One region of the Faecalibacterium sp. AM43-5AT genome, then DNA from elsewhere that is predicted to be linked to it. Evidence: a T-box and tRNA genes for the amino acid it is inferred to sense, from the RefSeq annotation. Region 1 holds a T-box; the other holds one or more tRNA genes.

Region 1 (3,408 bases):
AGCAGCGTCTGGATCTGATCTACAAGCTCAAGCGCAAATATGGTGATACGGTAGAAGACGTGATTGTTTTTGGACAGAATGCAAGGGAAGAACTGGAGCGCATCCAGTCCTCGCAGGAGCGGCATGACCACCTGCAGGCAGAAAAGCTCCGCCTTTATGCGCTGGCCCGCGAAAAGGCAGAAGCACTGACCCAGACGCGCCTGCGCGCTTTTGAAGAGCTGAATAAGCGTATTTCCGGCACGCTGGATTTTCTGAACATGCCGGGCGTGCGCATGACACTGCGCCATACCCGCGGCCCGCTGGCAAGCCATGGGCAGGACAGCATCGAGTTCTACATTTCCACAAACCCCGGTGAGGCACCCAAACCTCTTGCAAAAATTGCTTCCGGCGGCGAGCTGAGCCGCATCACGCTGGCCATCAAAAATGCAATGGCCGATAAGGATGCCGTGCCTACCGTGATCTATGATGAGATCGACAGCGGTGTTTCTGGCAAAGCCGCCGGGCGTATTGGTGAGGTACTGCGCCAGAGCGCACAGGGCCACCAGATCTTGTGCATCACCCATACAGCCCAGATCGCTGCACTGGCGGACTGCCATCTGCTGATTCAGAAAAATGTAGCCAATGACCGCACCTATACCGAGATCCATCCGCTGGATGAGGAGGGCAGGGTGGAAGCACTGGCCCGGCTGATCTCCGGCGACCACGTTACCGAGCTTTCGCGTGCCAATGCCCGCGAAATGCTGGGTCTTGGCGCAAAATAAGCCAAAATAAACCGCTGCAGATAAGGGGGTTGACAAGCCCGAAGCATTGTGATAAAGTAGTTCTTGTTAATGGCGATGAAGGGAACAAGTACCTTGAAGTGTTCTGCCCAGAGAAACCCCGGTTGGTGTAAGGGGCCGCAGAGCAGCAGGGGAAATACCTCCCGGAGCTGCAGGCTGAATGCCGTTCAGGTTAATAGGCTGTGCCGCGTGCGAGCGTTACAAACGCAGGAGTGTCTCTCTACTCTGGGGTGTGCACTCGTGAGGTCGTTTCTGTGAGGAAGCGGCAAACAGAGGTGGTACCGCGAATTTTCTCGCCCTCTGCCAAATTCATTTTTGGCAGGGGGTGTTTTATTTTTCCCTCTGCCCACAAACAGGAGGAAAAAATCATGACTCTGTACGAAGAACTCAAGGCCCGCGGCCTGGTGGCCCAGATCACCGATGAAGAGATCATCGACCTGATCAACAATGGCAAGGCAACCTTTTACATCGGCTTTGACTGCACTGCCGACAGCCTGACCGCAGGCCACTTTATGGCTCTGACCCTGATGAAGCGCCTGCAGATGGCAGGCAACAAGCCTATTGCCCTGATCGGCGGCGGCACTACCATGATCGGCGACCCCTCCGGCCGCACCGACATGCGCAAGATGCTGACCAAAGAGGATATCGCCCATAATGCCGCATGCTTCAAAAAGCAGATGGAAAAGTTCATCGACTTCTCTGAGGGCAAGGCACTGATGCTGAACAATGCAGATTGGCTGCTGAACCTGAACTACGTGGAACTGCTGCGTGATGTGGGTGCCTGCTTCTCCGTGAACAACATGTTGCGCGCCAAGTGCTACGAGCAGCGCATGGAGAAGGGCCTGTCCTTCCTCGAGTTCAACTACATGATCATGCAGAGCTACGACTTCTACTACATGTTCCAGCACTACGGCTGCAACATGCAGTTCGGCGGCGACGACCAGTGGAGCAACATGCTGGGCGGCACCGAGCTGATCCGCCGCAAGCTGGGCAAGGACGCTTATGCTATGACCATCACCCTGCTGACCGACTCTCAGGGCAAGAAGATGGGCAAGACCGCCGGCAATGCCGTCTGGCTGGACCCCAACAAGACCAGTCCCTTCGAGTTTTACCAGTACTGGCGCAATGTGGGCGATGCCGATGTGATGAAGTGCATCCGTATGCTCACCTTCCTGCCGCTGGAGCAGATCGACGAGATGAGCACATGGAAGGATCAGCGCCTGAACGAAGCTAAGGAAATTCTGGCTTACGAGCTGACCAGCATGGTCCATGGCAAGGAAGAGGCCGAAAAGGCTCAGAATGCTGCCCGCGCACTGTTCAGCGGCAGCGCAATGGATACCGAGCACATGCCTTCTACTCAGCTGACCGAGGCCGACCTGACCGATGGCTCCATCGGTATCCTGACCCTGATGGTCAAGGCTGGTCTGGCAGCATCCAACGGCGAGGCACGCCGTCTGGTCGTGCAGGGCGGTGTTCTGGTGGATGGCGAGAAGGTAGCCGCTCCCACCGTTGGCTTCACTGCTGAGCAGCTGGCAAAGGGTATTGTGATCAAGAAGGGCAAGAAGATCTACCACAAGGTCACTCTGTAAAAATATTGAACATGAAAATGCCGGTGTACTCTGTTTTGGAGTGCACCGGCATTTTTTTACTTGATGGAGGATTGCTCGCTTGCTTGCAGAATTTACAGCTCGTAAGCCTTCTTCAATGCTTCGTAAGCTGCATCCTCATTCTCTGCGTGGACCAGCAGGGAAATATCCAGATCGCTGGTGGTGATAAGCAGTACTTCAATGTCGGCCATTGCCAGAGAATTCAGTGCACGGGCAGCTACGCCGCAGCTGGTGACCATTTCTTCACCAAACAGGTTCAGCTTGGAATAACCCACGCTGATCAGCGGAGAAGCCTTGGCATCCTTGTCCAGATTTGCAACGGAAATAGCCTTCATCACCAGCGGAAGATCACTGCTGGAAGCGGTAAAGCTGAAATCAATGGTGGTGCCATGGGGCGCACTCTGGCTGATCATATCTACGACCACGCCGTTATCTGCAAAGATCTGCAGGTAACGTGCCAGGCTGTTGCCCTTGAACTCTACATCCTGCACACTGATCATCATGAGACTCGGCTCAATATTGATCTTCGATACTCCGTACATAAAGATCCTCCATTCTGCCCGAAAGGCGGGCTTCAACGATACAAAATTTATTCAGGTAAGCTGCAAAAGCTCCGGGTCGATATTTTCCCGGGCAATGGACTGAATCATTTCCAGGCTGAAATCCGGATACGCCTGCCGTACTCCGTGGGCCTTTGTAAGGGCTTCGGTATAATCGCGGAACAGATAGGTACGCACATTGGATTTGCCTGCATCATAGTGGGTCACCGTCGGCAGAAGTCTGGGGGAGAGCACGCTGCAACGGACGGTGCCGTCCAGTTCGGTCGTTTTTTCAAGCTGAACCGATAAAATTGCGCCGATCAGCTGATCGGGCTTTTCCTGCGTGCTGATAAAATTGCCCAGAGAATAGGCCGTGAACACCTGCCTGCCGTCTGCTGCAGTCAGCCACTGTGCATTTTGCAGCACATGCGGGTGGGTGCCAATGATCAAGTCTGCACCCCAATCCGCAAGGCTTTGTGCCAA
Region 2 (3,408 bases), on a different contig from region 1:
CTACCACTACCATCTTCATGTGGTCTATGTGCCTGTGGTGGAAAAGCAAATCCTCTGGTCGAAACGCTGCAAGGACAAGGCACTGGTCGGCACAGTCAAGGAGACTGTCATGCAGGTCAGTAGGAGCAAGAAGTGGGCATCCAAGCCCCTGCTGGACGATGCCGGAAAGCCTATCCTGCAAAAGAACGGCAAGCCAGTCCTGAAGAAGTCGTACAGCATCCTGCAAGACGATTTCTTCAACTATATGCGTACTGCCGGGTACACCGATATAGAGCGCGGCGAGCGCGGCAGTACCGAAGAACACCTGACCGTCACCCAGTTCAAAGTTCAGCGGGAGCAGGAACGGCTGGACACCCTGACTGCTCAAGCCGACCAGCAAGCACAGTCGCTTGCCAAAACCTGTCAGACTCTCTCCCAAAAAGAGAAGGAACTTGCCGCTGTGCAGAAAAAGACCACGCTCACGAAAGAAGCTCTCATTCATGCGCGTGATCTGGATTATATCGGCAAGCGCACCTTCCTCGGCAACTACTCGCTGACCGAAGAAGAATTTTCCAAACTGAAAAAACAGGCCGACCACGGCTATATGATGGACGTGGAGAACCGCCGCCTGAAAGAAGAACTTTCCACCGCCAAAAAGGAAGCCATTCATTGGAGCAACAAGTACCACGACCTGTGGTACGATGTAAAGCCCTATTTGGATGCTCTCCACCGTGCGCCCGAACTGGTGCGCGGCTTTCTGGAAAAGATTCTTGCCCCCAAGCAGGAGCGCACCATGAATGTGCCGCAGCGAAACCGCAAGCGTGGGCAGGATATGGAACTTTGATTTTCGGAGGATACCATTTGAACAAAAAGAAGAAGTCGAACAAATCCGGCTACCCGGATGAAGCAATCAAGGTGCTGGCACGTTGCTTTTATCCCTCCATGGTTGAGTTTTTCAACAGCGAGGAAGGCCAGCGTGAATATGAGGAATGGCTGAAAGAGCAGGAAGCTCTACAAGCCTTGCCTGTTGCAGCATAAAAACAGCAGGACGCTCCCAGAGAAGGAAACGCCCTGCCTTATATAGATGTATCTCACCGAGGTGTGTCCAGTTGGGCGCACCTCTTATTTTTTTGCCCTTAATCTTCTAACCCATGGCTTCCAGCTACGTTTTTCAAACACTCCTCCGGGTCACTGTTCAGAATCAAATCCGCATAGCCCAGTGGGTCGTTGTAGATGAGGTAGTCCAGTTCAGTCTGCTGTGCCATAGTCACATTCAGTGCATCCTCAACCCCGGTGCAGTCAATGTAGATCATTCTCCCATCCCGGAGCAGCAGCTCCACGCACCCGGTGTCCATGTTGAAATGGCAGGCTCTTGCATCGTACTTCATCATCGTGTCCTCCAAACGCTTATTGTGTGGTTACGGTCTGTGACAAGGTATCGGAGTTTTACGCCGTCCACGGGAGCCTTCATTCTCAAACCCGAAGAAAACGAAAAATCCGAACCCTTCTCCAATCGGAAACAGGTTCGGATTTTTCTTGTTTGGTGGGCGCGGGTGGATTCGAACCACCGAAGCTGAAAGCAGCAGATTTACAGTCTGTCCCCATTGGCCACTCGGGAACACGCCCATATTCACTTTTTATGTCCTTCGCCGGACGACTTGCTTATTTTATCATGAAGGAAGGCTTTTGTCAACTGTTTTTTACGTTTTTCTTCAAATGCATTTTCCGTGCAGAGAAACGGCTGAGCAAAGGCGGGAAAAGCCCTGCAGCCATGCGGGCACGGCAAAGTCGGAGAAAAAGCCAACCGGAAGAAATTGATAGGAAAATTGCAAGAAAAACTCGGGACAATATGTGAAAAGTGCAAGACTTTTTTATCTCTGCATTGAAAAACACAGTAAGGCGTGATATATTAAAAACGTAACAAAGTGCAACAAAATGGATGGTGCTTTTGTCACTCTGTGGCAAATCAGGCGGGATAAGTAGAAAAAGAAAGGCATAGCGACAAACCATGACGATTCAGGAATGTTATAGACAGATGGGCGCAAATTATGAGGACGTGCTCAAGCGGCTTTACAACGAAGGCATGATCTGCAGATTTACGCTGATGTTTTTGAACGACGACAGCTATCCGAAACTGGAGCAGGCATTGAAGGAAGGAAATGTGAAGGAAGCATTCCGTGCGGCACACACGCTCAAGGGCGTGTGCCAGAACCTGGGCTTTACCAACCTGTATCAGCCCACCTGCGATTTGACCGAGGTGCTGCGCACAGGCACACTGGAAGGCACCAAGGAGCTGTTTGACAGCGTGACCTGCCAGTACAAAATCACCATCAATGCGATCCGTGCGCTCCAGTAAGCTCCGCATTTGGCTCGATCTCCAAACGGCATCCTTCCTTATAAAAAGGCAGGATGCCGTTTTTTATTGCATTCTGCGCAGTTTTGTGATATAATGCCGGACGAACTGAACAGAAAAACAGCAGGTGCCTTTTGCCGATGCACTGCACGGCGGAAAGGGTAAAAGGGAAGCGGGTGCAGATCCCGCACGATCTCGTCACTGTGATAAGGGAGTCCGCATCAGGGTGCTTTGCACCAGCCACTGGAGCTTTTGCTCTGGGAAGGAGATGACGGGCGGCGATCTTTCAGTCAGGAAACCTGCCTGCTGTTGGTACGGGGGTGCAAACCCCAGATCACGAGGAATTGGTTGTACCAAAAAGCCCTGAAACAACAGAGGTCTTTTTGTCATGCCATCCGCAGGACAAAAGGGCCTCTTTTTTACCTCACTTTCCTGTACCCTTTGTTTGGTTCAAACCGCAATTTATCCAGCAGGAAAGGACAAGACAATGAGAAAGATCGAAACCAAAAAGCTGGCCGCAGCTGTTACGGCTCTGGTTCTGTGCGCCGGTGTGCTCACCGGCTGCGGCGGTGCTGCTTCCGGCACTGCATCCAGCACCGCTGCGTCTTCCGCTTCCAGCGAAGCGAGCAGCGAGGAGGCTGACGAAATGGCAGCAAAGAACGTGGCAGACCTGATCGATGCCATCTATGTGCAGGAGCGCAATGAGGACACCGATGCCCAGTGCGAAGCCGCCAAGGCTGCATGGGATGCCCTGACCGACACCCAGAAAGAACTGGTGGAAGGTGAGAACGCCGACCCCGACTACTTTGGCCGTGACACCGGCGATGCTTCCAAGGACGATGCCCGCAATCAGGACGACATCGGCGACAACGAGCTGCTGGTGGTCTCCTTCGGCACCTCCTTCAACGACAGCCGCGTGAAGGACATCAAGGGCATCGAGGATGCTCTGCAGGCCGCATACCCGGATTGGTCTGTGCGCCGCGCATTCACCGCACAGATCATCATCAACCATGTGCAGGCCCGTGACGGCGAAAAGATCGACAACATGCAGCAGGCCATGGACCGCGCTGTGGAAA

The links. The T-box of region 1 lies ahead of tyrS (tyrosine--tRNA ligase). A T-box ahead of a tRNA ligase gene usually reads a tRNA of that ligase, here a tRNA-Tyr.
Region 2: it has a tRNA-Tyr gene. The T-box ahead of tyrS (tyrosine--tRNA ligase) is inferred to sense a tRNA for this amino acid. The anticodon was not compared.

What each region holds. Positions count from the first base shown of each region.
Region 1 is NZ_QVGZ01000001.1:260,253-263,660, forward strand. Features, by position in the region: gene recN (DNA repair protein RecN) at 1-761, shown strand, start outside; T-box leader at 828-1,083, shown strand; gene tyrS (tyrosine--tRNA ligase) at 1,148-2,368, shown strand; gene DW937_RS01400 (ACT domain-containing protein) at 2,461-2,928, opposite strand; gene DW937_RS01405 (CapA family protein) at 2,980-3,408, opposite strand, start outside.
Region 2 is NZ_QVGZ01000005.1:140,584-143,991, reverse strand. Features, by position in the region: gene DW937_RS08435 (plasmid recombination protein) at 1-823, shown strand, start outside; gene DW937_RS08430 (hypothetical protein) at 841-1,017, shown strand; gene DW937_RS08425 (DUF6061 family protein) at 1,116-1,367, opposite strand; tRNA gene DW937_RS08420 (tRNA-Tyr) at 1,521-1,605, opposite strand; gene DW937_RS08415 (Hpt domain-containing protein) at 2,015-2,335, shown strand; cobalamin riboswitch at 2,441-2,654, shown strand; gene DW937_RS08410 (sirohydrochlorin cobaltochelatase) at 2,820-3,408, shown strand, end outside.